One region of the Streptomyces zaehneri genome, then DNA from elsewhere that is predicted to be linked to it. Evidence: riboswitches for the same ligand, from Rfam matches in the RefSeq annotation. Region 1 holds a riboswitch; each other region holds the start of a gene.

Region 1 (9,726 bases):
GCAAGGGCGGTGCCCTCACCAAGGGCAAGTACGCCCCGACCCTCGAGGGCGTGGACCCGAAGCACATCTACGAGGCCATGCAGACCGGCCCGCAGAACATGCCTTCCTTCCCCGACACCACCCTGTCGGAGCAGAACAAGAAGGACATCATCGCGTACCTGCACGCGGTCAACAGCGACGAGACGAACAACCCCGGTGGTCTGGAGCTGGGCGGCCTCGGGCCGGTCAGTGAGGGCCTGTTCGCGTGGATCTTCGGTCTCGGTGCCCTGATCGCGGTAGCCGTCTGGGTCGCCGCTCGGACCGCAAAGGCCAAGAAGTCATGAGTAGCCAAGACATTCCAGAAGAGAACCTGCCCGCTGAGCAGGGCCACGCACACGGCAGCGCCGTAGGCGTCGCGGACGAGCAGAACCCGTTCGCGGACCCGGGGCTGCCGCCTCACGAGCATCGCGTGCAGGACATCGACGAGCGGGCCGCCAAGCGGTCCGAGCGTGCGGTCGCCTTCCTGTTCACGCTGTCGATGCTCGCCACGGTCGGCTTCATCGCCTCGTACGTGGCGATCCCCGCCGACAAGTCGATCTTCGTGTTCCCGATCGGCCACCTCAGCGCGCTGAACTTCGCGCTGGGTCTGACGCTGGGCACGGCGCTGTTCACCATCGGCGCCGGCGCGGTCCACTGGGCCCGCACCCTGATGTCGGACGTCGAGGTCGCCGACGAGCGGCACGCCATCGCCGCCTCCCCCGAGCTCCGCGCGAAGGTCCACTCGGACTTCAAGCAGGGCGCCAAGGAGTCCGCGCTCGGCCGTCGCAAGCTGATCCGCAACACGATGCTCGGCGCGCTCACCCTCGTGCCGCTGTCCGGTGTCGTGCTGCTGCGCGACCTCGGCCCGCTGCCCGAGGACAAGCTGCGTCACACGCTGTGGTCCAAGGGCAAGCTGCTCGTCAACATGAACACGAACGAGCCGCTGCGTCCCTCGGACGTCGCCGTCGGTTCGCTCACCTTCGCCAAGCCCGAGGGCCTGGAGGAGCACGACGAGGAGTTCCAGAACGAGATCGCCAAGGCGGCCCTGATGATCGTCCGGCTCCAGCCGGACAACATCAAGGACAAGCAGGAACTCGACTGGTCCTACCAGGGCATCGTGGCGTACTCGAAGATCTGCACCCACGTCGGTTGCCCGATCTCGCTGTACGAGCAGCAGACGCACCATGTGCTGTGCCCCTGCCACCAGTCCACCTTCGACCTCTCCGACGGTGCCCGAGTGATCTTCGGCCCCGCCGGCCACGCCCTGCCGCAGCTGCGCATCGGTGTGAACGACGAGGGCTATCTCGAGGCGCTCGGCGACTTCGAAGAGCCCGTCGGTCCTGCTTTCTGGGAGCGCGGATGAGTACGAACGAGAACACCGAGAGCAACGAGTCCCGTGACCGCGGGAAGGCTCCGGCGGGCGAGCGGATCGCCGACTGGGCCGACGGCCGGCTGGGGATCTACACCCTGGCCAAGGCCAACATGCGCAAGATCTTCCCCGACCACTGGTCGTTCATGCTGGGTGAGATCTGCCTCTACAGCTTCATCATCATCATCCTCACGGGTGTGTACCTGACGCTGTTCTTCCACCCGTCGATGAACGAGGTGGAGTACCACGGCAGCTACGTCCCGCTCCAGGGACAGCTGATGTCCGAGGCGTTCAGCTCCACCCTGCACATCTCCTTCGAGGTGCGCGGCGGTCTGCTCATCCGGCAGATCCACCACTGGGCGGCGCTGATCTTCCTCGCCGGCATGTTCGTGCACATGATGCGCGTGTTCTTCACGGGCGCGTTCCGCAAGCCGCGTGAGGTCAACTGGCTGTTCGGCTTCCTGCTGTTCGTCCTCGGCATGTTCACCGGTTTCACCGGTTACTCGCTCCCGGACGACCTGCTCTCCGGCACCGGTGTCCGCTTCACCCAGGGCGCGATCCTGTCGATGCCGATCGTCGGCACGTACATCTCGATGTTCCTGTTCGGCGGGGAGTTCCCGGGCCACGACTTCGTGGCGCGGTTCTACTCGATCCACATCCTGCTGCTGCCGGGCATCATGCTCGGGCTCGTGGTCGGCCACCTGATCCTGGTCTTCTACCACAAGCACACGCAGTTCGCGGGCCCCGGAAAGAGCAACAAGAACGTCGTCGGCATGCCGCTGCTGCCGGTCTACATGGCCAAGGCCGGAGGCTTCTTCTTCCTGGTCTTCGGTGTGATCGCGGCTGTCGCTGGCATCGCGCAGATCAACCCGATCTGGGCCATCGGCCCCTACCGTCCGGACCAGGTGTCGACCGGCGCCCAGCCCGACTGGTACATGGGCTTCGCCGAGGGCCTGATCCGCTTCATGCCGGGCTGGGAGATCAACCTCTGGGGTCACACGCTCGTCCTGGGCGTGTTCATCCCGCTGGTGCTCTTCGGTGTGGTCCTCGCGGCGCTGGCGATGTACCCCTTCATCGAGTCGTGGGTCACCGGCGACAAGCGCGAGCACCACATCCTGGACCGTCCGCGCAACGCGCCCACCCGTACGGCCCTGGGCGTCGCCTGGGTCACGATGTACATGATCACGCTGGTCGGCGGTGGCAACGACCTGTGGGCCACGCACCTCCACCTGTCGATCAACTCGATCACCTGGTTCGTCCGGATCTTCTTCTTCGTCGGACCGGTCATCGCGTACGTCTTCACCAAGCGGATCTGCCTCGGCCTCCAGCGCCGGGACCGGGAGAAGGTGCTGCACGGTCGCGAGACCGGCACCATCAAGCGCCTGCCGCACGGTGAGTTCATCGAGATCCACGAGCCGCTCAGCCAGGAGCAGCTGCACACCCTCACGGCGCACGAGCAGTACGAGCCGGCCGCGATCGGCGCCGCCGTCGACGAGAACGGCGTCGAGCGCAAGGTGACGGGCAAGGAGAAGCTCCGCGCCAAGATCAGCGGGGCGTACTTCGGTGAGGACCAGCAGATTCCGAAGGCCACCGTGGAGGAGTACAAGGAGATCACGAGCGGCCACGGCCACCACTGATCGCTGAGGCGTCGCCACGCCGCAGGAAAGGGCCCCGTCCGGTCTTCGGACGGGGCCCTTTGCCGTGCCCACGGGCTGGATAGGGTGGGGTGCACCTTGTCACGAGGCGCACGACGTACACGACGACACACGCAGGAGCGGCTATGAGCGCTGTGACCCCCGCTGGAGGCGACACCGCGGCGGGCCGTTCCTGGCCCGAGGTGCTGAACGGTCTGCTGTACGGGCGCGACCAGGACGCCGACGCCACGTTCTGGGCGCTGGACCGGATCATGCGCGGCGAGGCGACCGACGCGCAGATCGCGGGGTTCGTGGTGGCGCTGCGGGCCAAGGGCGAGACCGTCGCGGAGATCAACGGGCTCGTCCGGGCGATGTACGAGCACGCCAACCTGATCGAGGTGCCCGGCCGGACCGTCGACATCGTCGGCACCGGCGGTGACGGCGCGAAGACGGTCAACATCTCCACGATGTCGGCGATCGTGGTGGCCGGCTCGGGCGCCACGGTCGTCAAGCACGGCAACCGGGCGGCGTCCTCCGCGTCCGGCGCCTCCGACGTCCTGGAGAAGCTCGGCGTCAATCTGGAGCTGACCCCGCGGCGGGTGGCCGAGGTGGCCCAGGAGGCCGGGATCACCTTCTGCTTCGCGATCAAGTTCCACCCGGCGCTGCGTCATGTGGGCGCCGCGCGCGGCCAGTTGGGCATCCGCACGGTGTTCAACGTGCTCGGCCCGCTGACCAACCCCGCCAAGGTGCGGGCCCAGGCGGTCGGGGTCGCGGACCCGCGGATGGCGCCGGTCGTCGCGGGCGTCTTCGCCGAGCGCGGCAACTCGTCCCTGGTCTTCCGGGGCGACGACGGTCTCGACGAGCTGACCACGACGGCCACGTCCCATGTGTGGGTCGTCCGCGACGGCAAGGTCACCGAGGAGACCTTCGACCCGCGTGACGTCGGGCTCGAGCTGGTCCCGGTCGAGGCTCTGCGGGGCGGGGACCCGTCGTACAACGCGGAGGTCGCCCGCCGCCTCCTGGACGGCGAGACGGGCCCGGTGCGGGACGCCGTGCTGCTGAACTCGGCGGCGGCGCTGGTGGCCCTGGAGCCGGGCTCCGGGACCCTTGCCGGGCAACTGCGCGACGGCATGGAGAAGGCGGCCGAGTCGATCGACTCGGGTGCGGCCGGACGGGCGCTGGAGCGCTGGGTCGCGGCCACCCGGGCGTGACGCCTCGCCGCTGAGGTCCGTCCCGCGATCCGGACACGGGTTGCGGGACGGCGATCACTTCACGTACGTTCCCGTATCAGGTCATGAGTGACAGTCATGAGGCCCCGGCCGACTGTCCGGCAACCCTCCGTCCGTGGCGGGGTGCCCCGGGTGAAGACCAGGTCGTAGGCAGCGAGGTCTACGGCAAGCGCGGACCCCTCGCACTCTTCTGAGTGAGCACCGCCAGGGGTCCTGGTCGTTCGAGGGAGTCTTCCGTGAGCAAGCGAATGCGATAGGGCGTAGAGCCCCGCCTCCGCACACCCCTTTCACCTTCCTCCGTGCTCGAGCCATGCCCGCTCGCACGGCGGTTCACCCTTGCCTCTCACGGGAGTTCGCCATGTCTGTCTCCACCGCTGCCGCCGCCCGTACCGTTTGTGCGCCGCTGCCCGTTCTCGGCCGGGATGTCACGGTCCCGCTCGTGACGGGCGGCGAGGTCACCTACGCGGCGCTCGACTACGCGGCCAGCGCCCCCGCCCTCCAGCGCGTCTGGGACGACGTCGCGGCCTACGCCCCGTACTACGGCAGCGTCCACCGGGGCGCCGGCTACCTCTCGCAGCTGTCCACGGACCTCTTCGAGAGCGCCCGCAGGACGGTGGCCGGGTTCCTGGACTGCCGCCCCGACGACCAGCTGGTCTTCACCCGCTCGACGACGGACTCCCTCAACCTGCTGGCGCGGGCCCTCCCGGCGGGCTGCCAGGTCTTCGTCTTCGAGACCGAGCACCACGCCTCGCTGCTGCCCTGGCAGGACGCCCGGGTCACCTACCTCAACGCCCCGCGCACCCCGCGCCAGGCCGTCGAGACGCTGGAGCGGGCCCTCGCCGACCGGGACCCCCACGGCCCGGCCCTGGTCTGTGTCACCGGCGCCTCGAACGTCACCGGCGAGCTGTGGCCGGTACGCGAGCTGGCGGCCGCCGCGCACGCCCACGGCGCCCGGATCGTCGTGGACGCGGCCCAGCTCGCCCCGCACCACCCGGTCTCCGTGCAGGAGCTCGACGTCGACTGGATCGCCTTCTCCGGTCACAAGCTGTACGCGCCCTTCGGCTGCGGTGTGCTGGCCGGCCGCGCCGACTGGCTGGTGGCGGCCGACCCGTACCTCGCCGGCGGCGGCGCCAGCCGCAAGGTCACGCGGCGCGAGGACGGGGGAGTGGACGTGGAGTGGCACGAGAGCGCCGCCCGCCACGAGGCCGGCTCCCCGAACGTGATCGGCGCCTACTCCATCGCCTCCGCGTGCAAGGCCCTCACCGAGGCCGGCTTCGACAGCCTGGTCGCCCGGGAGGAGTACCTGATCGCCAAGGTGCGGGCCGGTCTGGCCGAGGTCCCGCAGGTGAAGGTGCTGTCCCTGTTCGGCGACGACGCGCCGCGGGTCGGCGTGATCTCCTTCGTCGTCGAGGGCTGGAACAGCTCCCACTTCGCAGCCGCCCTCTCCGCCGAGTACGGCATCGGGGTCCGCGACGGCCTGTTCTGCGCCCACCCGCTGGTGCGCACCCTGCTGGGCAGCGACCCCGAGACCCAGGGCGAGTGCGGCGCCCCCGAGGCGGCTCCCGGCGAGAAGTCGCTCAACGCGATCCGGGTGAGCTTCGGCGCGGGGACCCCGGACGAGCACGTGGAGCGCTTCGTGAACGCGGTGCGCGAACTGGTGAGCGAGGGCGCGCGGTGGCAGTACCGGACGGAAGACGGCCGCTGCGTGCCCGCGGTCTGAACGACGGTCCGCCGGAGGCGGTGTTCAGCCGGTCAGGAGTCCAGCCCGATCGCGAACGCCGCCTCCAGGTCGTGCTGCGAGTAGGTGCGGAAGGCGACGTGCGTGTCCGTGCCCTCCACCCCGGGGATCTTGCTGATGCTGCCCGGGATGACCTCCGCCAGGTCCTCGTGCTCCTTCACCCGCACCATGGCGATCAGGTCGTACGTCCCGGTGACGGAGAAGACCTCGCTGACGGAGTCCAGCGAAGCGATCCGCTCCGCGATCTCGGGAATCCGGTCCACGCTGGTCTTGATGAGGACGATCGCGGTGATCACGGCTGGTTCTCTCCCTCGGGAGCCGGAGCTGGGGCGGGCCTCACTCTACGCGTACGCCCGAAACGGGCCCACGCGTAGAGGAGCCCCAGGCCGAAGCCCACCAGGTGCGCCAGATAGGCCACCCCCGGCCCCTGGGCGGCCCGCCCCGCCGCCACCCACTGCAGGGCCGCCCAGAAGGGCAGCACGACCCATGCGGGGAAGCGCAGCGGCAGGAAGAACAGGAACGGCAGGAGGCTGGTCACCCGCGCCCGGGGGAAGAGGTACAGAAACGCGCCGAGGACCGCGGAGATCGCCCCGGAGGCGCCGACCAGGGACTGCGACGACTCGGCGTTGGCGGCGGCGTAGCCCAGCAGGGCCAGGTAGCCGCAGCCGAGGTAGAAGAGCGTGAACTCGACGCGGCCCATCCGGTCCTCGGTCATCGTCCCGAAGACGTAGAGGAAGAGCATGTTGCCCAGCAGGTGCACCCAGCTGCCGTGGACGAAGAGGGCCGTGGCCGGGGTCAGGGCGGCCCGTGGCGCGCCCTCGAAGAGCTCGCCGGGCACCACGCCCCAGCGCCGGAAATAGGCGCGCTGCGCCGCCAGCAGTTCGTCGCCGGAGCCGTACGCCGGATTGAAGCCCGAGGCGGGCCCGATCAGGAAGATCAGGCAGCACAGCGCGATCAGTGCGTAGGTCACCGGCGCCGGGCGGTTGCGGACCACCCTGCCGACCGTCCCGTTCCAGTCGCCGATCATGAGAACAAAGCATGACGTAACCGGACGCGCTCGTCCGGACCGCCTCGCCGCCGCGGACGGATGGGCGGCGAGTACCCGCCAGGCCGTAGGGTTACGAGCCATACGCGCGGGGGAGCCTCCGGCCCGACCCCGTCAACCGGAAGCACGACACTAGAAGGAAGCGGACAGCCACGATGACGGTTCCCCTGCCGACCGCCGCGACGCGGTGGCGCTGCACTCTCTGCGGCAACCTCACGCGGTTCGACGTGACGCGCTCGTCGAAGGTCGTCGAGTACGTGCACCTCGACCTCGCCGGTGAGCCGAAGGTCGAGGAGCGCGAGGTGGTCAGTGAGACCATCGAGTCGGTGCGGTGCCGCTGGTGCAACGCCGTGGACCAGGTGGAACTCGTGGATCGGCCGGGCGCCGGTTCCTGACGATGGGGGTCCCCCCGCTCGAGCGAAGCCGAGAGTGGGGGAGGCCCGCACAGTATTGGGGTGTGACGGATGGTGGAGAGCGCAGGCGGGGGGCCGGGCGACGGCGCCGCCGAGATGCTCGACCGTCCGCTGCCGGACGGCGTGCGGCGCAGGGTCGTACAGATCGTCTCCGACGGCTTCGGCGGGCTGACCGTCGGCGAACTGCCCGTCCAGTTGCGGCAGTACGCCCGGTTCGCGCCGAACCGGCGGGCGAAGTTCGCGGGCAACGCGATGGCGGCCGCGCTGGAGACCGATCCGCTCTTCCGGCAGCGCATCGCCGAGAAGTTCAGAGAGGCCCAGCCGGAACTCGCCGGCGCTCTCGACTCCGGCTCGCCGACCCCGGCCGCGGACCCGCACGAAGTGGCGGCCGCGGCCTATGTGCTGCGGCCCGTCGGCTGGGTGAAGCTGGTCACCGCGGCCGGTGAGGAGGCCCAGCGGGCGGACGCCGAGCGGGCCGGCGAGGAGAGCCGGGCCGAACTGGAGCGGCTGCGCGAGGAGCTCGACCGGGCCCGTGAGCAGTCCCGGGCGGGCACCGAGGGGCTGCGCGCCGAGCTGGACGCCGCGAAGAAGGAAGCGGAATCGCTCCATCGCAAGCTGCGTTCGGCCCTCAGCGACGTGAAGCGGGGCGAGGCCGCGCTGCGCAAGGTGCGCGGCGAGCTGGAGACCGTGCGCGCCGAGGGGCAGACCCAGGTGTCGGCCGCGGAGAGTGAGACGCGGCGGCTGAAGGCGCGGCTCGGCGAGGTGGAGGCGGCGCTGGAGGCCACCCGGCGGGCGGCGCGCGAGGGGCGCAGCGTCGAGGACATGCGGGTGCGGCTGCTGCTGGACACGGTGCTCGACGCGGCCCAAGGGCTGCGGCGGGAGCTGGCGTTGCCGCCGGTGTCGGTGCGTCCGGCGGCAACCGTCGACGCGGTCGAACCGGGACGAATGACCCCGAAGGACATCGCCACGCGGGCACTGTCGGAGAACGATCCGGCCATTCTCGACCAGTTGCTCGCGCTGCCCCAGGCCCATCTCGTCGTCGACGGCTACAACGTCACCAAGACCGGCTATCCGCAGATGCCGTTGGAGAAGCAGCGGCTCAGGCTTCTCGGGCAGCTCTCGCAGCTCGCCGCGCAGACCGGCGCCGAGGTCACCTGCGTCTTCGACGGGGCCGAGCTGGCCGCTCCGGTGCTGCTCGCGCCGCCGCGCGGGGTGCGGGTGCTGTTCTCCAAGCCGGGTGTCACGGCCGACGAGCTGATCCGTCAGCTGGTGCGGGCCGAGCCGCCGGGCCGGCCGGTCATCGTCGCCTCGACCGACCGTGAGGTGGCCGACGGGATCGCCAAGGCGGGTGCCCGACCGGTGGCTTCCGCGGTACTTCTGAAGCGGCTGTCCTAAACGTCGAAGTTCCAGGTTTATTGACCGAATTGGCGGGATCGTCACGCAACGTAGCGTCAATCGAGCATGACTGCACGTGAGTTGATTGAAAAAACTGCGTTGCGTGATGGGTTTTTTTCTCCTGAGGATTTGAACTGATCACGGCGAGGTCACTAAGGTCAGGGCTCGTATCTCCAAACGGGTGATCACTCAAAAGAAGGAGCCCGTCTCCGTGGCGTCCCACCGTCGACCGAAGCAGCCGAGTCGCGCACGCGTGACCGTGCTGACCACCGCAGCCGCCGCTGCCGTCGTACTGAGCTCGCAGGCCGCCAACGCGGCGCCCAGCGAGAAGCTCACGAAGGACGAGGTCAAGACCAAGGTCGACAAGCTCTACGAGGACGCGGAGCAGGCCACCGAGAAGTACAACGGTGCCAAGGAGAAGCAGGAGAAGCTCCAGAAGGAGATCTCCACCATCCAGGACAACGTCGCTCGCGGTCAGGCCGACCTCAACGAGCTGCGCGACTCCATGGGCCTGGCGGCCGCGGCCCAGTACCGCACCGGGTCCATAGACCCCTCCCTGCAGCTGCTCCTCTCCTCGAACCCGGACGACTACCTGGACAAGGCGTCCGCCGCCGACCAGCTCAGCGCCCAGCAGGTCGAGGCCCTGAAGAAGATCCAGGAGAAGCAGCGCGAGCTCGCCCAGGAGCGCAGCGAGGCCTCCACCAAGCTCAAGGACCTCGCCACCACCCGCACCGAACTGGGCAAGAAGAAGAAGGAAGTCCAGGCCAAGCTCACCGAGGCGCGCAAGCTCCTCAACACGCTGACGGCCAAGGAGCAGGCGTCCCTCGCGGCCGCCGACGCCCGCGCCAGCCGCGACGCCGGCGACCGCGTGGACCTCGGCGACTC
Region 2 (9,726 bases), on a different contig from region 1:
TGCAGAAGGCAGGGTGGAGAAGCGACGAGTCCCCCGTCTGACGGAGCGCCGGACAACTGCCGAACTGGCAATGAGCCTTGCCCGACCGCTCGCGGACGGTTTCCCCGGCGATGTCCAGATGATCGCATTCCACTCCTTCAAGGGTGGTGTGGGCCGCACGGTGCATGCGGTCGCCCTTGCCGATCACTTGGCTCGACTCGGACAACGCGTCCTGCTGATCGATGCGGACCTCGAGGCACCGGGCATCACCTGGATGCACCAGGCCCAGGGCGGAACCTGCGACATCGCCTACGAGGATGTTCTTGCGCTTCTGCACGGCACGACCGGTGGAGACCTGTCGTCCGTGGTCGACATCGTGCGCGGCTACCTCGCGGGACAGTACGTTGTCGGAGGTACCGGCCAGGGGAAGCTTGCGATTCTGCCGGCCACGCGTCGCTCCCGGCTCGGCCCCCCGCGTATCGAGCCGGTCGACCTGCTCACTCCTGATCGGTCGAAGTACTTTCTCACCGAGTCCCTGGCGGAGGTTGCGGCAGCGGCTGATTTCGATGTGGTGATCGTGGATCTGCGAGCCGGCGCATCCGAGCTGTCCGCGCCCGTGCTCCTCGACCCTCGGGTGCAAAGGGTGTTCGTCACTACCCTCAGCAGCCAGTCCCTGGACGGAACGGTCCGCATGATTCGGCAGTTGGGAGCCAAGGCCCCCGCGCTCCTGGGCCGAGACCCCGCGCCGGCCGCCGTAGTGACGCAATACCGCATGGACGTCCACGACGCTGATGCCGAGGCTGCCCGGGAAGTCCTGGTACAGGCCCTCGACGACGTGCTCGGAGTGACGGAGGGCGACGAGCACGAGCTGGAGTTCTCGCTGGACTCGCAGGCGGTGACGGTTGCTCTGGTCAGCCCATTTCGCGATGAGTTGATCGCGCTGCCGCGCAGTTGGGACGACGTGGTCGATGTCGTACGCCGCTGCGGGCTCGGGGACAGGGTGGCCGAACTGGCCCCACAGCCCCTGCTGGAGGCGGTGGGGAACGAGGCTGACGTTCCCACGAGCGTTGAGGAGCGCCGAAGCGCCCTGCGTGAACGCGCGGCGTCGCTCGTCTTCGCCGAACGCACCGGTCTGGACGGCGCGCTGGGCTTCCTGTCCACCGAGCCGTTGCAGCGTCTGATCGGCGATCACCGCAGTTCGTTGCCCGTGACCGTGGTCGTGGGGGCCAAGGGTGCCGGAAAGACGTTCACGTTCGCACGGATGTGTGCTGCCGGAAGCTGGTCGGACTTTGCCCGCAGAGCCAGGATGCAGGTCTTGGACGATGCGCTCGTCGTGCCTGTCCTTGATCCCGCCAACCTTGACCAGCAGCCCACCGGGGACGGGCGTACCGGACCACAGGATCTGCGTGACCGGGCCGCGGGAGGCCGGGGAGCCACTCGTAGTCAGATCCTCAAGGTGCTCAACGATGCCCTGCGCTCTGGCGACGACAGCACCGACTCCTACGTCTGGCTCAACGTCTGGCTGCGCTGCATGGCGATCGCCGGCGGCAGCGAGGTCGCCCCGGACGCCGGCTTCGACGCGGAACGGGAACTCCTGGCACTCGGCGCACAGCGGAAACTGCTCTTCGTCTTCGACGGGCTGGAGGACTTCCTTCAGGAACTCGAAGGCGAGGCCAAGCGCGTGGCACTGCGCACTTTGCTGGTCGAAGTGCCCGACTGGTTGCGCTCGCTACGCGGACGTCCGCTCGGCGTGGTGGTGTTCGTCCGACGTGACCTGGCGACGTGGGCGATCCGGCAGAATCTCGGCCAGTTCCTTGACCGATATGAGGCCTATGCTCTGAGGTGGGACGCCCAGGAGGCACTCCGGCTTGCCCTGTGGGTTGCCGTGACCGCCCGGGCCGTGGCGAAGCCCGACCGGGAACTCATGGAACTGTCGTACGAAGACATCGCTCAGGCGCTCCGCCCTGTGTGGGGCGCCAAACTCGGCTCGGACAGTTCGCATGAAGCCTGGTCGGAACGCTGGGTGCCGGCGGCGCTGGCCGATTTCAATGATCAGGTGCAGGCCCGGGACGTCGTGCGCTTCCTCCGGCAAGCTGCGGACCTGTCCGCAGGAGACGAACAGACGGACCGCCTGCTCGTTGCGATTGCCATGCGCGACGCGCTCGCGATGTGCAGTTCGGAGAAGGTCAAGGAGATCGGCCAGGAGAACAAACAGCTCGGCGAACTACTGCGAGGACTGGAACGGTATGCGCCGGAGGTATTGATGCCCTTCAGCGCGGAGGACGTCGGGCTGGATGCTCCCGGTATCGCCGCACTTGTCGAAGCAGGTGCGTTGGCCAGGGATTCTGACGGACGCTACCGGTTGCCGGAGATTTATCGGCACGCACTCGGATTCAGGACTCAGGGGCGGGCTCGCGTCGTGCGCAGGTGAATGGCAGGGCCCGCCGGCGTCGTACGGCTGCTGCGGGAGCTGGCCGCTCAGCTCGGCTGAAGCTCCCGCAGCGCGTTCAGCTGGTCCAGGAACCACCGGGCCGGGGGAAGCGCGGTCGCCGCCGCGGACAGCCGCTTCGTGCGCTCGGCCCGCTCCTCCGGCTTCATGGTCAGCCCCTCGTGCAGGGCACGGGCGGTCTCCAGGATGTCGTACGGGTTCACCGTGATCGCGTCCTCGCGCAGCTCCCAGTAGGCACCCGCCTCGCGGGACAGCACCAGCGCGCAGCCCTCGTCGGAGACGACCGGGACCTCCTTGGCGACCAGGTTCATGCCGTCCCGGATCGGGTTGACCAGGGCCACGTCGGCCAGCCGGTAGGCGGCGAGGGAGCGGGCGAAGTCGTCCTTGAGGTTCAGCAGGACCGGGGTCCAGCCGGGCGTGCCGTAGGCCTCGTTGATCTCCTCGGACAGGCGCCGCACCTCGGCCATGTAGTCGCGGTAGACGGCGAGGTCCTGGCGGGAGGGGTAGGCGAAGGCCACGTGGACGACCTGTTCGCGCCACTCCGGGTGGTCGTCGAGCAGCTGCCGGTAGGCCAGGAGCCCGCGCACGATGTTCTTGGACAGCTCGGTGCGGTCGACGCGGACGATCGCCTTGCGGCCCTCGCCGATCTCCGCGCGCAGCGCCACCATGCGCTCGTCGACGTCCGGCCGGTGTGAGCGCTCGCGCAGGAAGTCGGCGTCCGCGCCGAGACCGTGCACGCCGATCTGCGTCTTGCCGGGTCCGCCGGCGAACTCCGTACAGCACAAGGTGAACGCGTCCGCCCAGCGCCGGGTGAGGAAGCCCAGGCGGTCCGCGCCGAGCATGCCGTGCAGCAGCTGTTCGCGGATGTCCCCCGGCAGCAGCGCGAAGTAGTCCACCGGCGCCCACGGCGTGTGCGAGAAGTGGCCGATGCGCAGGTCAGGGCGCAGCTCACGCAGCATCCCCGGCACCAGACACAGGTGGTAGTCCTGGACGAGGACCGCCGCGCCGTCCGCCGCCTCCTCGGCCAGCGCCTGCGCGAACGCCCGGTTGTAGGCCTCGTACGACGCCCACTGGCGGCGGAACTCCGCGTCGAAGGCGGGCTCCAGCGGCGTCTGGTAGAGCAGGTGGTGGACGAACCACAGCACGGAGTTGGCGATGCCGTTGTACGCGTCGGCGTGCACGTCGGCCGGAACGGCCAGCATCCGAACGCCCTCCTCGCCGACACCGCGCCGGACCGCCTCCCGGTCGCCGTCGGAGAGCGCCGAGCACACCCAGAGGGCGCCCGCCTCGGGGCCGATGGCCGACAGGCCGGAGACCAGCCCGCCGCCGCCGCGTTTCGCGTGCAGCGAGCCGTCCTCGCGTACTTCGTAGGAGACCGGGCCGCGGTTGGACGCGACCAGCACCTCGGCGGCCGGGGCGGCAGTGTCGTGCGTGGAAGCCATACGCCTCAACCTAGCCCGGTCGGGAAACGCTCAAACGTACGGTCGCGCTGTGTGGACGGGCCGTATCTGGCCGGATATCGCCGTTATCGGCGCTATCGCCGTATACGGCCCGTCCGACGCGTTACGCGACCTTGCGGGTCGCGTACTCCGCGATCTCCGCCATCGGCGGCCGTTCCTCGGTGTCCACGGAGTACGTGCGCGGCTCGAAGCCGTCCGCGCTCCGTTCGAACTGGGTGAGGGACGGGCGGATCAGGTGCCCGCGGGCCAGCCGGAGCTGGGCGGTGCGGTAGATGGCCGCCGCCATCCGGCCCAGCGCCTGCCCGTCCTGGTGACGGTGCTTGCGCACGCCGATGTCGACCTGGGCGAGGGCGTCCAGGCCCACCAGGTGCAGGGCGTCCACCAGCATGCCCAGCTCCACGCCGTAGCCGACGGGGAAGGGCAGCTGCTCCAGCAGGCTCCGGCGGGCCGCGTACTCGCCGCCGAGCGGCTGCACGAACCCGGCCAGCTGCGGCCAGTGCATGTTGAGCAGCGGGCGGGCCATCAGCTCGGTGACCCTGCCGCCCTGGCCGGCCGCGCCGCCCAGCGGACGGTCGTACATGCCCTTGACCAGATCCACCCCGGGGTCGGTGAGCAGCGGGCCGACGATCCCCGAGACGAAGTCCGAGGAGAACTCCCTCAGGTCGGCGTCGATGAAACAGACGATGTCCCCGGTGGTGACCAGCAGGGAGCGCCACAGGACCTCGCCCTTGCCGGGCACGGCCGGTATCCGCGGCAGGATGTCGTCCCGGTGGACGACCCGCGCGCCGGCCGCCGCGGCCACCTCGGACGTACGGTCGGTCGATCCCGAGTCGACGACGACGATCTCGTCGACGAGCGGGACCTGGTGCATGAGGTCGTGACGGATGACCGCGACGATGTCGCCGACCGTCTCCTCCTCGTTCAGCGCGGGCAGGACGACGGACACCGACTGGTTCGTGGCGCGCTTCGCGGCCAGGATCCTGTGGAGCGGACGATCGGTCACGGACCAGGAGCGGGTGGCCAGCCAGCGCTCAGTTTCTCGAAGCACAGTCTGCGGCTCCTCACTGTCGTGATCACACCGGGTGCACGGGAGGTGACCGTGTGATCCATCTCGCGGTTCGGACGACTCTCTCAACTGTCCTGGCCTTCGGTTACAGTCTTGAACAACGCGGATGACCATCGCATGTCCGAGGTCGCCCGCGTTCACAACTTCATACCGCTCATCCAGAGGGGCAGAGGGATACGGCCCGATGAAGCCCCGGCAACCCTCCAGCCGGTCTCGTAACGATCACTGATCCACGTGGTGATCGCTTCGCGAGGCTCCCGGCTCGGGAAGGTGCCAAATCCGTCTCACGGCGAGATGCGTCGTGAGGAAGATGAGGAGAAAGGGCCTCGCCTCACATGGCTGCGCAGACTGTTGCAAGCACCACCGACTCTACGACGTCCTCTGCTGTCGACCTCGGTCCGGCCGCGGCGTTGACCTGCCGCGAGTGCGGCCACCGTGTGCCCCTCGGCCCGGTCTTCGCCTGCGAGGAGTGTTTCGGCCCGCTCGAGATCGCCTACGACTTCTCCTCCTACGACACGGAGGAGCTCCGCAAGCGCATCGAGGCGGGGCCCGCGAACATCTGGCGCTACGCGCCGCTGCTGCCCGTCCCCGCGGACGTGGCCGACAAGCCCAACATCAACCCCGGCTGGACCAAGCTCGTCCAGGCCGACAACCTCGCCCGTGAACTGGGCGTCGACGCCGGCAAGCTCTTCGTCAAGGACGACTCCGGCAACCCGACGCACTCCTTCAAGGACCGTGTCGTCGCCCAGGCCATCGAGGCCGCCCGCGCGTTCGGCTTCACCACTCTCTCCTGCTCCTCCACGGGCAACCTGGCCGGCGCCGTCGGCGCCGCCGCCGCCCGGGCGGGCTTCCGGTCCTGCGTGTTCATCCCGCACGACCTGGAGCAGGGCAAGGTCGTCATGGCCGCGGTCTACGGCGGCGAGCTCGTCGGCATCGAGGGCAACTACGACGACGTCAACCGCTTCTGCTCCGAACTCATCGGCGACTCGGCGGGCGAGGGCTGGGGCTTCGTCAACGTCAACCTGCGGCCGTACTACGCCGAGGGTTCCAAGACGCTGGCGTACGAGATCTGCGAGCAGCTCGGCTGGCGGCTGCCGGACCAGCTGGTCGTGCCGATCGCCTCCGGCTCCCAGCTCACGAAGATCGACAAGGGTCTCCAGGAGCTGATCAAGCTCGGGCTGGTCGAGGACAGGCCGTACAGGATCTTCGGAGCGCAGGCCGAGGGCTGCTCCCCGGTCTCCGTGGCCTACAAGGCCGGGCACGACGTGGTCCGCCCCCAGAAGCCGAACACCATCGCCAAGTCGCTGGCCATCGGCAACCCGGCGGACGGTCCGTACGTCCTCGACATCGCGCGGCGCACCGGCGGCGCGGTGGAGGACGTGAACGACGAGCAGATCGTCGACGCGATCAAGCTGCTGGCGCGGACCGAGGGCATCTTCGCGGAGACCGCCGGCGGTGTGACGGTGGGCGTGACGCGCAAGCTGATCGAGAGCGGTCTTCTCGACCCGACGCTCACCACCGTCGTGCTGAACACGGGCGACGGACTGAAGACCCTGGACGCGGTGGCCGGCACCGGGCTGACCGCGACCATCCGTCCGAACCTGGAGTCGTTCCGGGACGCGGGTCTCGGCTGAGAGTTCCGTCGTTCGTCTGCGGGCCGTGGGGCTGGTCGCGCCCACGCGGCGGCAGCCGCACGATCCAGACAGCCCCGCGCCCCTTCTGGGCGCTCCGCCTGACCGGAGGTCGAAAGAGAATGAGCGTCAACGTCCGCATCCCCACCATCCTGCGCACCTACACCGGCGGCCAGGCCGAGGTGAAGGCCGAGGGGGCGACCCTCGGTGAGGTCATCGCCGACCTGGAGAAGAACCACACCGGCATCGCCGCCCGGGTCCTGGACGACCAGGGCAAGCTGCGCCGGTTCGTCAACGTGTACGTGAACGACGACGACGTCCGCTTCGAGCAGGGTCTGGAGACGGCGACCCCGGACGGCGCGGGCGTCTCGATCATCCCGGCCGTCGCAGGTGGCTGACCGTAGTTCAGTACCCATCGGTAGTAACCGTCGGTAACAGCGATTACCGAGTGTTCATCGAATTGCCCTCTCCGCGATAGAAGCGGAGGGGGCAATTCAGTGTGGTTGAGCGCGGTACAGTTGGGGAACCCGGTCCGGATCGCCGGATCCGGAGCCTTTGATTTCTGCCCCGCGCCCGATGAGAAGCAGCCAATGTGTGCGCCTCTTTCGTGGCTTTTGTGGCTTATGCAGGGCCCGACTTGCCCTTAATTCAGGCGAATTCTCGCCACATTCCGGATCCCGCGCGTCCGGAATTCTCGTCCGACTGACCTGTTGCAGACGGCAGTTGGACAGATACATTCAGCCGCGGTCGACGCGTTCCGGCGCACGCCCCCAAGCCAACCGGGGGGTGAGGTCTGACCCGGATCCGCGAAGTGCGGATCCGTGCAAGGGCCAGTAATAGGGGAGTTAGGCATGGCTCAGGGCACCGTCAAATGGTTCAACGCGGAGAAGGGGTACGGCTTCATCGCGGTCGACGGTGGTGCGGATGTTTTCGTCCACTACAGCGCGATTCAGATGGACGGCTACCGCACCCTGGAAGAGGGTCAGCGGGTCGATTTCGAGATCTCGCAGGGTCAGAAGGGGCCGCAGGCGGACATGGTCCGGCTCGCGACCGGCTGAAGCACGCGCCGACTGAAAGCGTCGTTCTTCTGTACAACTGACGAAGGGCTCGCACCCCCACGGGGGGCGAGCCCTTCGGCCTGTCCGGGGACGTCCGCTCGGTCTGTCCGGGGACGTCCGCGAGGCGTCGGCGAGCCGTCCGTGCGGGGTGTCCGGAAGGGCACGGGTCCGGCGGAGGCGCTTGCACTCTCATGGGTCGAGTGCTAATCATTGGCGTTAGCACTCTGAAGGTGAGAGTGACAACGAGGACCGGGTCGGTGAGGCCCGCAGGCCAGGTGGGGCAAGGAACCACGAGGCCGGCGAGCCGTCCGTCGCGGGCGCCAGCGCGGTCCGGAGCAATCCACCCCAGTCCGGGAGGACCACTTCACATGGCCAAGATCATCGCGTTCGACGAGGAGGCACGGCGCGGCCTCGAGCGCGGCATGAACCAGCTCGCGGACGCCGTGAAGGTGACGCTCGGCCCCAAGGGCCGCAACGTCGTCCTCGAGAAGAAGTGGGGCGCACCCACGATCACCAACGATGGTGTTTCCATCGCCAAGGAGATCGAGCTCGAGGACCCGTACGAGAAGATCGGCGCAGAGCTGGTCAAGGAAGTCGCCAAGAAGACGGACGACGTCGCCGGTGACGGTACGACCACCGCGACCGTCCTCGCCCAGGCCCTGGTCAAGGAAGGCCTGCGCAACGTAGCCGCCGGCGCCAACCCGATGGCCCTCAAGCGCGGTATCGAGAAGGCCGTCGAGGCCGTCTCCGGTGCCCTGCTCGAGCAGGCCAAGGATGTCGAGACCAAGGAGCAGATCGCTTCCACGGCCTCCATCTCCGCCGCCGACACCCAGATCGGCGAGCTCATCGCCGAGGCGATGGACAAGGTCGGCAAGGAAGGCGTCATCACCGTCGAGGAGTCCCAGACCTTCGGTCTGGAGCTGGAGCTCACCGAGGGTATGCGCTTCGACAAGGGCTACATCTCGGCGTACTTCGCCACCGACATGGAGCGTATGGAGGCCGTCCTCGACGACCCGTACATCCTGATCGCGAACTCCAAGATCGCGAACGTCAAGGACCTGCTCCCGCTCCTCGAGAAGGTCATGCAGGGCGGCAAGCCGCTGCTGATCATCGCCGAGGACGTCGAGGGCGAGGCCCTGTCGACGCTGGTCGTCAACAAGATCCGCGGCACCTTCAAGTCCGTCGCGGTCAAGGCCCCGGGCTTCGGCGACCGCCGCAAGGCGATGCTGAACGACATCGCCATCCTCACCGGTGGCGAGGTCATCTCCGAGGAGGTCGGTCTCAAGCTCGAGAACACGACCATCGACCTGCTCGGCAAGGCCCGCAAGGTCGTCATCACCAAGGACGAGACCACCATCGTCGACGGTGCCGGCTCCTCGGACCAGGTCGCCGGCCGGGTCAACCAGATCCGCGCCGAGATCGAGAACAGCGACTCGGACTACGACCGCGAGAAGCTGCAGGAGCGCCTGGCGAAGCTCGCCGGCGGTGTCGCGGTCATCAAGGCCGGCGCCGCCACCGAGGTGGAGCTCAAGGAGCGCAAGCACCGCATCGAGGACGCCGTCCGCAACGCGAAGGCCGCCGTCGAGGAGGGCATCGTCGCCGGTGGTGGCGTGGCCCTCATCCAGGCGTCCTCCGTCTTCGAGAAGCTGGACCTCGAGGGTGACGAGGCGACCGGCGCGAACGCCGTGCGCATCGCGCTCGAGGCCCCGCTGAAGCAGATCGCCGTCAACGGTGGTCTCGAGGGTGGCGTCGTCGTCGAGAAGGTCCGCAACCTGCCCATCGGTCACGGCCTGAACGCCGCGACCGGTGACTACGTCGACATGATCGCCGAAGGCATCATCGACCCGGCGAAGGTCACGCGCTCTGCCCTGCAGAACGCCGCCTCCATCGCCGCGCTGTTCCTCACCACCGAGGCCGTCATCGCCGACAAGCCGGAGAAGGCCGCCGCGCCCGCCGGCGGCGGCATGCCGGGCGGTGACATGGACTTCTGATCGACCTCACGGTTGATCGCCTGTCCTACAGGCCGAGGGCGGTACTTCCCGGAAACGGGGGGTGCCGCCTTCGGGCGTTCTCGGGGTGCGCT
Region 3 (9,726 bases), on a different contig from region 1:
CCGTCCACCGCGCGCGCCGTGGCCCCGGTGCTGTGGCGGTTCCGCACCGGCTCCTCGGCGTTCGGCATCCACGTGGACGACGACCGCTGCTGGGTCGGCAACCAGTCCGGTGATGTCTACACCCTGGACCACGAGGGCGCTGTCCTGGCCCGCTTCAGCCTGCCGGACGGCGTGAAGTGCCTGGTCGCCGACGACTTCTGGATCTACGCGGGCTGCGACGACGGCAAGGTCTACGACCTGTCCTCGAAGCTGCCGTTCGCGGCGTACGACATCGCGGCGGACGTCGACATCTTCTGGCTGGACATCCACGAGGGCCTGCTGAACGTCTCGGACCGCGACGGCCGGCTCACCGTCATCGACCACGAGGACGAACACCAGTGGGCCCGCCGCAGCCAGGGCGAGCATGCCTGGATGGTCCGCGCGGACGACCGGGCCGTCTACCACGGTCACCACCGGGGCGTCACCGCCTACGCGCCCGACGGCGGCGGCGAACTCTGGCACACGCCCACCCGCGGCGGTGTGCTGTTCGGCTGGCAGGAGGAGCACGCCGTGTTCGCGGGGACCGCGCACAAGGTGGTGCAGCGGCTGTCGAAGGCCACCGGCGCCGTCGAGGCCACGTACGGCTGTGACAGCGCGGTGTACTCCTGCGCCACCTCGCCCAACGGGCGCTTCGTGTTCGCCGGTGACGCGTCGTCGTCCGTCTACTGCTTCGACCGGGACGGCACGCGCCTGTGGAAGCTCGGCACGGGCGGCGGCTCGGCGCTGTCGATGCAGTACCGCGACGAACGGCTTTACCTGGTGACCACGGACGGCTCGCTGGTGTGCGTGGACGCGAGCGAGGCGGCCATCACCGCGGCCGAGCAGGGCACCGTGCCGGTGGCGCGGGACGTCAAGCTCGCCGCGGCCCTGCCGACGTACGTCCCCGCCACGGCCGCGGCGACGGTGGCCACCGTGGCCCAGGCGCCCTCCGGGTCGATCGTCGTCGAGTGCGTCAGGGAATCGGGCCGGGTCCGGGTGCACGTGGTGTCCGAAGGCTACGACACGTCCTGGAACGTCCAGTTCCCGCGCGAGATACGCGAGCCCGGGGCACGGTACGTGGTGGACGCCCTGCACACGGCGGCCGGCGGCTTCTACCGGGTCCGCGGTGACATCCGGCGGCTGCTCTGACCGTGCCGTTCCTGTCCGGGCCCGCTCATCGGCCGGTGCCGCCCCGGGCGGCGACCGGCGGCGCGGCCGGAGTGGCCGCGTCGGCGGGCCGCCAGCCCAGCTCCGGCGCGCGCCAGTCCCCGTCGTACACCAGGTCGCCGAGCAGTTCGGCGTGCGGCATGCCCGTGCTGAACCGGTGTTCTGCGCTCGGTGGTCAGGACCCGCCCCGCTCGCGGGGGATCTTCTCGCCGGCCTCGACCGGCACGGGCAGCCGGTTCTCCGCGGGCGGCAGTGGGCAGGTGGCCAGATCGGTGTAGGCGCACGGCAGGTTCGCCGCCCGGTTGAAGTCCAGAACGACCGTGCCGTCGGCGGCGGGCGCGTCCAGCGCGAGCGCCCGGTTGGCCGCGTAGGTGGTGACCCCGGAGGTCGCGTCGGTGAACAGCACGAGCAGACTTCCCGGGCCGTGCCCGGGGAACGCGGTCAGCGCCAGCGGACGCCCGTCCAGCTCGAACTCGACCCGCCCCGGCGCGTCGTACACATGCTCCAGCCCCTCGACCGCCGCGCCCACGGTCGTCGGCCTGGGCTCGTCGAACGCCGTGTAACGGCCGGTCACCACCCAGCGGGGGTGCGGGGCGTAGGCCGGCGTGCCGGTGAAGCCGGTGCGCAGCGGTGTGTCCGGATGCCGGGGGCGGATGATGTCCTGCCCGCCGCGCTTGGCCACCTCGATGACGGCGTCGCCCCACACGGCGTCGACGCCGCCGCGCTCCGGGATCACTCCGAAACGGTGCTCGCCCCGGACGGCGGTTCCCTCGACGACCAGTTCCTCGCCCTCGTCGAGGACCACGACGATCCCGTCGGCGCCGGTGGACCACGCCCCCGGCGCGTCCGGGAAGCGTTCCGGCCGGTCACTCAGCCAGTGCAGGCCGGTGATCGCCAGAAACCCGTGCGGGTCGGCGAGCCGTGCCTCCTGCCGGTGGTGCCACTCCTGCCAGTCGTGGACGAAGGCTTCGAGTTCCGCCGACGTGTCCTGAACGGTCACAGGTGCTCCTTCGGTTGGTGCGGCAGGTCCCCGGCCGACGCGTGGCGGCCGCCGGGGATCGCCGCGAGCAGTTCGCGGGTGTAGTCGTGGCGGGGGTGCGTGAACAGGTCCTCGACGGCGCCCGTCTCGACGACGCGGCCGGACCGCATGACGGCCACCCGGTGCGCGATCTGGCGTACGACGGCCAGGTCGTGCGAGATGAACAGGTACGCCACGCCCGTGTCGGCCTGGAGTTCGGCGAGCAGGTCGAGCACCTGCGCCTGGACCGACACGTCGAGCGCGGACACCGGTTCGTCGCACACCACCAGATCGGGCGAGAGGGCGAGGGCGCGGGCGATCGCGACGCGCTGCCGCTGCCCGCCGGAGAGTTCCGCCGGGCGACGGTCCAGCACGGAACCGGGAAGCGCCACCCGGTCGAGCAGCTCCCGGGCCCGGGCGAGCCGGGAGGCACGGTCACCGACCCGGAACGCGCGCAGCGGCTCGGTGATCACCTCGCCGATCGAGAACCGGGGATCCAGCGAGGCGTACGGGTTCTGGTAGACGAGCTGGGCCCGTCGGCGCAGTTGCCGGGCCCCCGCGCCGCGGGCGGTCGTGACATCGGCGCCGTCGAACAGGACGCTCCCGGAGGTCGGATCGACCAGCCGCAGCACCAGACGGGCGGTGGTGGACTTTCCCGAGCCGGATTCGCCGACCAGGGCCAGTGTCCGGCCGCGGTGCAGGGTGAGACTGACGTCGTCGACCGCGCGCAGGGTGCGGACCGCGCCCGCGGCCGCGGGCAGCCGGAACTCCTTGACCAGGTTGCGGGCCTCGACCAGTGGTGCCCCGTCGGGAGCCGGTGCGGCGACCGCGGCCGTCACGCGCGGCCGGGCGGTGGTGAGACCGGGCGCGCTGGCCAGCAACCGCCGGGTGTAAGCGTGTTGCGGGTTCTCCAGGACGTCGCGGGTGGGCCCGGCCTCGACGACCCGGCCCTCGGACATGACCACGAGCCGCTGCGCGCGGTCGGCGGCCACACCGAGATCGTGCGTCACCAGCAGCACGGCGGTGCCGGACTCCTCGGTGAGGTGCTGGAGGTGGTCGAGAATGACGCGCTGCACGGTGACGTCGAGGGCGCTGGTCGGCTCGTCGGCGATGATCAGCTGCGGTTTCGCGGCGATGGCGACCGCGATCAGGGCCCGTTGGCGCATCCCGCCGGACAGTTCGTGCGGGTACTGCCGGGCGCGGGTGGCCGCGTCGGGCAGCCCCGCCTCGTCGAGGATCGCGATGGCGGCCGACGGAGCGGAGCGGCGGGTCGCCAGGCCGTGGATGCGCAGTACCTCGGCTACCTGCTCACCGATGCGTTTGACGGGGTTGAGCGACACCGTCGGGTCCTGCGGCACCAGACCGATCCGTGCGCCGCGTACGGTACGCAGCTCCCGCTCCGACAGTGCGGTGAGGTCGTGCCGGCCGAAGCGGACGGTACCGGCGTCGATGCCGCCGTTGGCCGCCAGCAGCCGGGTGATCGCGTGCGCGGTCGTGCTCTTCCCGGAACCCGACTCGCCGACCACCGCGGTGACCTGCCCCGGCCATACGTCGAGGTCCACGCCCCGCACCGCGCGCACGGTCCCGCCACGCGTGCGATACGACACGGACAGGCCCCGCACTTCCAGCAGCGCGGGCTCGTCCGCTGACGCCGCGTCCACGGAAGCCGCGTCGGTCGCGGCCTCGGGTGCGGCGGTCCTGTCGGTGGCGGCCGCGGCGGTGGCGGACTTGCCCGTCGTGGCCTTGTCGGCGACGACCTCGCCGGTTGCGGCCTCGGCTGGCGCCGCCTTGTCGACAGTGACCTCGCCGGGTGCCGCCTCGGCCGTCGTGGCCCTGCCGCTCGCAGCCTCGGCCGTCGTCGCCTTGTCGGTTGCCGTCCTGTCCGTCGCGGCCTTCTCGTTGGCAGCCTTGTCCGTCGCGGTTCTGTCGGTTGCGGTCTCGGCTGTCGCGGCCCCGTTCGTCGCGGCCGTGCCGGTCGTGGGGCGCCCGGTCGCGCTGTGGCCGGACACGCCCTGGCCGGTCACGGACTCGTGGGTCACGGACTCGTGGGTCGCGGACTCGTGGGTCGCGGTTTCTTCCGTCCCGGCTTCTTCCGTCACGGGTACGTCCGTCTCGGGTTCGTTCGTCGTGGGGCCGGTCATCGCTGTCGGGACCATTCGCCGTCCAGCGCCCGCGCGATGCGGTTGGTGGCCAGGCCCGTCGCCGCGATCGCCAGTCCGGGCAGCGCCGTGAGCCACCAGGCGTTGGCCAGGTAGTTGCGCCCGTCGGAGATCAAGGTGCCCCATTCCGGCGCCGGTGGGGGCGCCCCGTAGCCGAGGAAGCTCAGTGACGACACGGCGAGGACGGCGGCGCCGAACTCGAGGGTGGCGAGCACGATCACCGGGCCCGCCGCGTTGGGCAGGACGTGCCGGCCCAGCACCGAGTACCAGCGGGCCCCGCAGGAGCGCGACGCCTCGACGAAGACCGCCTGCCGTACCCGCAGCACCTCCGCGCGGGTCACCCGGGCGAAGCCGGCCACGCTGGCGATGCCGACCGCGACGGCCACCTTCACCGTTCCGTAGCCCAGCGCGGTGACCAGCGCCAGGGACAGGAACAGCGACGGAATCGACAGCAGTACGTCGACGAAGCGCATCAGCACGTCCTCGACCCAGCGGCCGACGAACCCGGCGACGAGGCCGATGAGGCCGCCGACCACGAACGCGAACCCCACCGCGATCAGGGTCGCCTTCAGCGACAGCTGGGCACCGTGCACCACCCGCGAGAACACGTCACGTCCCAGCTCGTCGGTGCCGAACCAGTGCCCGCCGCCGGGGCTCCGGAAGTTCTCCGCCGGCACCCCGTGCAGCGGGTCCTGTGAGGTGAACAGCCCCGGCCAGAACGCGGCCAGCACGACCAGCACCAGCACCAGCACCGAGGCCAGCAGCCCGGGCCGGCGCAGCAGGAACAGCGGGAACCGTCGCGGTCCGACACCGCGGCCGGTACTCGCGGGGCCCGGATGGGCCCCGGGATCCACCGGCCGGGCCAGGCCGGCCGCGGCTTCGACCGCTCCGACCGCCCCGGCGGTTTCTGCCGTTCCAGCGGTTCCTGCCGTTCCAGCGGTGACGCCGTCGGCAAGTGTCCGGCTCATGCGGGACGCACCTTCCTGCTCGCCGCCACCACGATCCGCGGGTCGAGCAGCGGGTAGACGAGATCGACGATCAGATTGGCCGCCACGAAGATCAGCGCCCCGAACACCACGACCCCCTGGACCAGCGGGATGTCCTGGACCGTGACCGCGGCGGCGGTCACCCGGCCCAGACCGTCGCGGGAGAACACCGTCTCGACGACGACCGAACCGGCGATCAGCTGGCCGGCCAGCAGTCCGACGACCGTCAGCGCCGGCAGCGAGGCGTTGCGCAGCGCGTGCCGCAGATGAATGCGCAGCCGGCCGGCGCCCTTGGCCCGGGCGGTCTCCACATAGGCCTGGTCCAGCGCCGTGAGCAGGCTCTTGGCCAGTACCTGCGCCACCAGGGCGCCGGTCGGGACCGCCAGCGTGACCGCGGGCAGTACCAGGCCCCGCAGCCCGTCGTTGCCGAACGCCGGGAACAGCCGCGTCCGGAAGGAGAACAGCTCGACGAGGACCAGCCCGACCCAGAACGTGGGCACCGACACCCCCAGCGGCGGCAGCGACAGCAGCAGCTGGCGCAGCCAGCGCCGGGTGGTGCAGGTCGCCAGCACCGCGAGCCCGCCGCCGAGGAACACCGCGAGGAGCAGTGCCGCCCCGGTCAGCTGGAGGGTCTGCGGCAGCGCGTCCGCCAGCGTCGAGGTCACCGGCCGCCCGGTGGACACCGAGTCGCCGAAGTCGCCGCGCACCGCCCTGCCCAGATAGTCGGCGTACTGCGCGAGAATCGGCTTGTCGAAGCCGTACTCGTGCCGCAGCGCGGCGAGTTGGGCCGGATCGACCTGGCCCGTGTCCGCTCCCGCGCCGGCCATCGCCGAGACGGGATCACCGGGCAGGTAGTCCAGCACGAGGAAGGACACCGTGTAGGCCGCCCAGAGCACTCCGAGGGCCTGCGCGAGTCGCTTGACCACATAGGGACGCATGCCGGCCGCTATCCGATCCAGGTGTCGTGCAGCTGGATCCGGCTGGAGGCCTCGAAGCCGAGGTTGTGCACCTTCTTCGCCACTCCCAGCTGGGTCTGAAGCTCCACCACGGGGACGACGTAGGCGTTCTGCACGATCAACTGCTGTGCCTGGGTGACGAGTTGCTTGCGCTTCGCCGCGTCGGTCGTCGCGGCCTGCCGGGTCAGCGCGGTGTCCAGCGGGCCGGCCGGCAGGTGGTAGAAGTTGGCCAGCAGGGTGGAGTAAGAGCTGCGCAGGATGTCCGGGTCGGCGCGGGTCACGTTGCCCCACACCGCGTCGAAGTCACCGGACTGAAGGGTCGGGGAGAACTGGGCGATCTGCAGCTGCTTGAGCACCACCTCGACACCGACGGCCTTGAGCTGTTGCTGGATCAGTTCCAGCGCGGGCTGGTTGGTGGCCGCGTTGGCGAACCACTTGACGGTCAGGCTCAGCTTCTTGCCGTCCCTGACCCGGACGCCGTCGCTGCCCGCCTTCCAACCGGCCGATCCCAGCAGGGACTTCGCCTTGGCGGCGTCGAAGGTCAGGTCGGAGCCGAGGTCGGTGTAGTCCGGTGTGGTGTGCGCCAGGATGCTGGTCGCCGGCACGGTGCCGGTCGGGAACACGGCGTCGACGATCTGCTGCCGGTCGATGGCGAACAGGATCGCCTGGCGTATCTTCGCGTCCTTGAAGAGCGGCCGGGAGTTGTTGAGCCCCAGGTTGAACACCACGCCCGGGTTGGCCCGTGCCTGGAGGTTCACCGCACCGCCCTCGAGCGCCGCCTCGTTGGCCCTGCCGACGCTGCCGATCGCGTCCACCTGGCCGGACTGCAGGCTGCCGGTGCGCACGCCCGCCTCGGGCACCACCTTGAACACCAGCTTGTCCAGGTACGCCTCGCCCTGCTTGGTCCACAGCGAGGAACCCCAGGCGTACTCGGCGCGCTTGGCCAGGGTGATCGACTGGTTCTGCACATAGCCGTTCAGCACGAACGGCCCGGAGCCGACCACGCCCTTGCTGCACTTCTCCTGCGGGCTCCTGAGCACGCTCGCCGACGACTCGATCCCCAGCGAGTGCGTGGCCGTGGCCTGGAGGAACTGCGCGTTGGGCTGCTTGAACCTCACCCGCACCGTGAGGGGGTCCACGGCGGTGGTGCTCTGCACGCCGCTCAGGTACCCCTGGGCGAGTGTGCCGAGGGCGCCGAGCTTCGGTACCGCGTCGAAGTTGTCCTTGACCACCTGCGCGGTGAGCGGTGTCCCGTCGCTGAAGGTCACCCCGGATCTCAGGTGGAACGTGAACGTCGTGGTGTCCGAGCTGATGTCCCAGCTCTTCGCGAGCCATGGCACGATCTTGCCGGTCTTGGGGTCCTGGTCGGTCAGGGAGTCCACGACCTGACGCAGTGAGTAGATGGTGTCGTTGCTGCCCACCTGCTGGGGATCCACGCAGCCGGCGTCGGAGCCCACCGCGAAGGTCAGGGTGCCACCCGACTTCGGGCTGCCGCCCTCGCCGCCCGAGCTGCCGCTGCCGCTGGACGAGCAGGCGCTGAGCAGAAGGCTGCCGGTCACGAGTGCGGCGAGCGCCGCCCACCGGGGGGTACGGGAATCCGGATGCGCTGTCACGGGATGGTTCTCCTACTCCAGGGTCACCGCGCGCATGCCGGTGCCGAACGCGGCCATGACGATGCGCGGAGGGTGCCGGCCACGCACGGGCCGGCGCTGCTCAGAACTGTTCAGGGGGAGGGGACGTCGACGACCGGGTCGACGGCGGCGTGACCGTGCCGTGGGCGAGGGTCAGCCTGCGGGGTGGGGCGTGATCAGCCCTGACACAGACAGCTGGCGGAGCGCTGGAGGTCGATGTGGCGCCTGCGCGAGAATCCGGAGAACAGTTCCGCGGTCGCGATCGAGGCACTCAGGTTGCCGCTGTGCCGCACTCTGGTCCTCCACATCTCAGGCCCCTGGACCGGGGCCACGCGCTTGCGGGGTCGGTGACCCTGCCGGGCTTTCACCTGGAGCACCCCACCGCGCAGGAGGGTTGCCGGTCAGCTAGCCAGGGCTTGATGCTGACACTCAATGCCGGGGCCGATCTTACGGAGCACTGACATTATCCGTCAATATCGGTAGGAGAGTTGAACAGCTCCGCCGCACCGGCCCTGACGGCGGGTGCGGCGGAGTGGCGTCGGCGCGCGCCGGCCGCCCCTGCGGTGCGGAGGGCGGCGGCGTGGATGCTACGGCTTGCGGGCGAGGCCGCCGTGTTCCGCGATGACGGCGGGGGCCGGGGAGGTGGCCTCCGGGCGCCACAGGGGGACCGGGACGACTCCGGGTTCCAGGAGTTCCAGGCCGTCGAAGTACGCCGTGATCTCGTCGACGGAGCGCAGGTTGTACGGGACGGCGCCGCTTTCGTTGTAGGCGTCCTGGGCCTCTTCGAAGACCGGGTCGATGCCCCGCGAACCGTCGTTGACGGAGAGGTAGCTGCCGGACGGCAGTGCCGCCATCAGGGTGGTGACGATGGAGCGGGCCTGGGCGTGGTCGGCGACGTGACCCAGGATGTTGCTGAGGATGAGCGCGGTGGGGCGGCTGAAGTCCAGCGTTTCCGCGGCGCGCGCCAGGATGCGCTCCGGATCCAGCACGTTGGCGTCGACATAGGAGGTCGCGCCCTCCGCGGTGGAGTAGAGCAGGGCGCGGGCGTGGGCCAGGACCAGCGGGTCGTTGTCGACGTAGACGATCCGGGTCTCGGGGGCGAGGCGCTGGGCGACCTCGTGGGTGTTGTCGGCGGTCGGCAGACCGGTTCCGACGTCCAGGAACTGCCGTACGCCCGCCTCGGAGACCAGGTACGTGATGTTGCGGCGCAGGAACGCGCGGCTGCTGCGCGCGATGGTGACGATGCCGGGGAACACGGCGGTGTAGGCGTCACCGGCCTGCTCGTCGACGGGGTAGTGGTCCTTCCCGCCCAGCCAGTAGTTCCAGATGCGGGCCGAGTGCGGCACCGAGGTGTCGATCTTCTGAGGTGCCGCTGCACCGGGCGTGGTCACATGGTCGGTCATGAGGGGCGTCCGTCTTTCGGCCGAGGCGTGGGCAGTTCGAGGCACAACCTACGTCCCAACGACCCTGGTACGTACACCCGTTCATATTTTCGGTCGGTTCGAACAGTGCTCTCGCGGAGACAACGGGGTCCACGTCCGGGTGCCGGCCGGTCCGGCCGCACCGTCGGGCCCGCCGCCGGCACCTTGCCAGGGGCCCTCGACTCGCCCTGCGTGTAGGTACATTGAAACGCCGAATCCCTGGGCCGGCCCCCGCCACCGCACGGATCCGGTTGCGACGCTGCGCGCGTCGGTGTCGCCCGGGCCGGTAGCGTGAGTGCCGTGATGGTGGGCACCCCAGAAACCCGGTTGGTCGTCCTGCGCGGCAACAGCGCCTCGGGCAAGTCGGCGG

Evidence for each region. Region 1 has a riboswitch for S-adenosylmethionine ahead of QQM72_RS22610 (aminotransferase class V-fold PLP-dependent enzyme). Riboswitches for the same ligand answer to the same signal wherever they lie in the genome.
Region 2: it holds a riboswitch for S-adenosylmethionine, as region 1 does, so the genes downstream of both, thrC (threonine synthase) here and QQM72_RS22610 (aminotransferase class V-fold PLP-dependent enzyme) in region 1, are expected to answer to the same signal.
Region 3: it holds a riboswitch for S-adenosylmethionine, as region 1 does, so the genes downstream of both, QQM72_RS29800 (putative leader peptide) here and QQM72_RS22610 (aminotransferase class V-fold PLP-dependent enzyme) in region 1, are expected to answer to the same signal.

Annotation. Positions count from the first base shown of each region.
Region 1 is NZ_JASTTJ010000013.1:185,867-195,592, reverse strand. It holds gene qcrC (cytochrome bc1 complex diheme cytochrome c subunit) at 1-323, shown strand, start outside; gene qcrA (cytochrome bc1 complex Rieske iron-sulfur subunit) at 320-1,381, shown strand; gene qcrB (cytochrome bc1 complex cytochrome b subunit) at 1,378-3,024, shown strand; gene trpD (anthranilate phosphoribosyltransferase) at 3,168-4,232, shown strand; SAM riboswitch class IV at 4,312-4,428, shown strand; gene QQM72_RS22610 (aminotransferase class V-fold PLP-dependent enzyme) at 4,609-5,970, shown strand; gene QQM72_RS22605 (Lrp/AsnC family transcriptional regulator) at 6,003-6,284, opposite strand; gene QQM72_RS22600 (rhomboid family intramembrane serine protease) at 6,281-7,015, opposite strand; gene QQM72_RS22595 (hypothetical protein) at 7,189-7,428, shown strand; gene QQM72_RS22590 (NYN domain-containing protein) at 7,498-8,841, shown strand; gene QQM72_RS22585 (C40 family peptidase) at 9,053-9,726, shown strand, end outside.
Region 2 is NZ_JASTTJ010000020.1:38,698-48,423, reverse strand. It holds gene QQM72_RS28645 (KGGVGR-motif variant AAA ATPase) at 1-2,410, shown strand, start outside; gene QQM72_RS28640 (alpha,alpha-trehalose-phosphate synthase (UDP-forming)) at 2,458-3,870, opposite strand; gene QQM72_RS28635 (glucosyl-3-phosphoglycerate synthase) at 3,992-4,936, opposite strand; SAM riboswitch class I at 5,106-5,271, shown strand; gene thrC (threonine synthase) at 5,290-6,588, shown strand; gene QQM72_RS28625 (ubiquitin-like small modifier protein 1) at 6,708-6,983, shown strand; gene QQM72_RS28620 (cold-shock protein) at 7,437-7,643, shown strand; gene groL (chaperonin GroEL) at 8,012-9,634, shown strand.
Region 3 is NZ_JASTTJ010000021.1:99,681-109,406, forward strand. It holds gene QQM72_RS29765 (WGR domain-containing protein) at 1-1,167, shown strand, start outside; gene QQM72_RS29770 (hypothetical protein) at 1,193-1,327, opposite strand; gene QQM72_RS29775 (DUF1684 domain-containing protein) at 1,361-2,185, opposite strand; gene QQM72_RS29780 (ABC transporter ATP-binding protein) at 2,182-3,864, opposite strand; gene QQM72_RS29785 (ABC transporter permease) at 4,341-5,330, opposite strand; gene QQM72_RS29790 (ABC transporter permease) at 5,327-6,286, opposite strand; gene QQM72_RS29795 (ABC transporter substrate-binding protein) at 6,295-7,917, opposite strand; gene QQM72_RS29800 (putative leader peptide) at 8,112-8,243, opposite strand; SAM riboswitch class IV at 8,263-8,372, opposite strand; gene QQM72_RS29805 (SAM-dependent methyltransferase) at 8,523-9,338, opposite strand; gene QQM72_RS29810 (kinase) at 9,660-9,726, shown strand, end outside.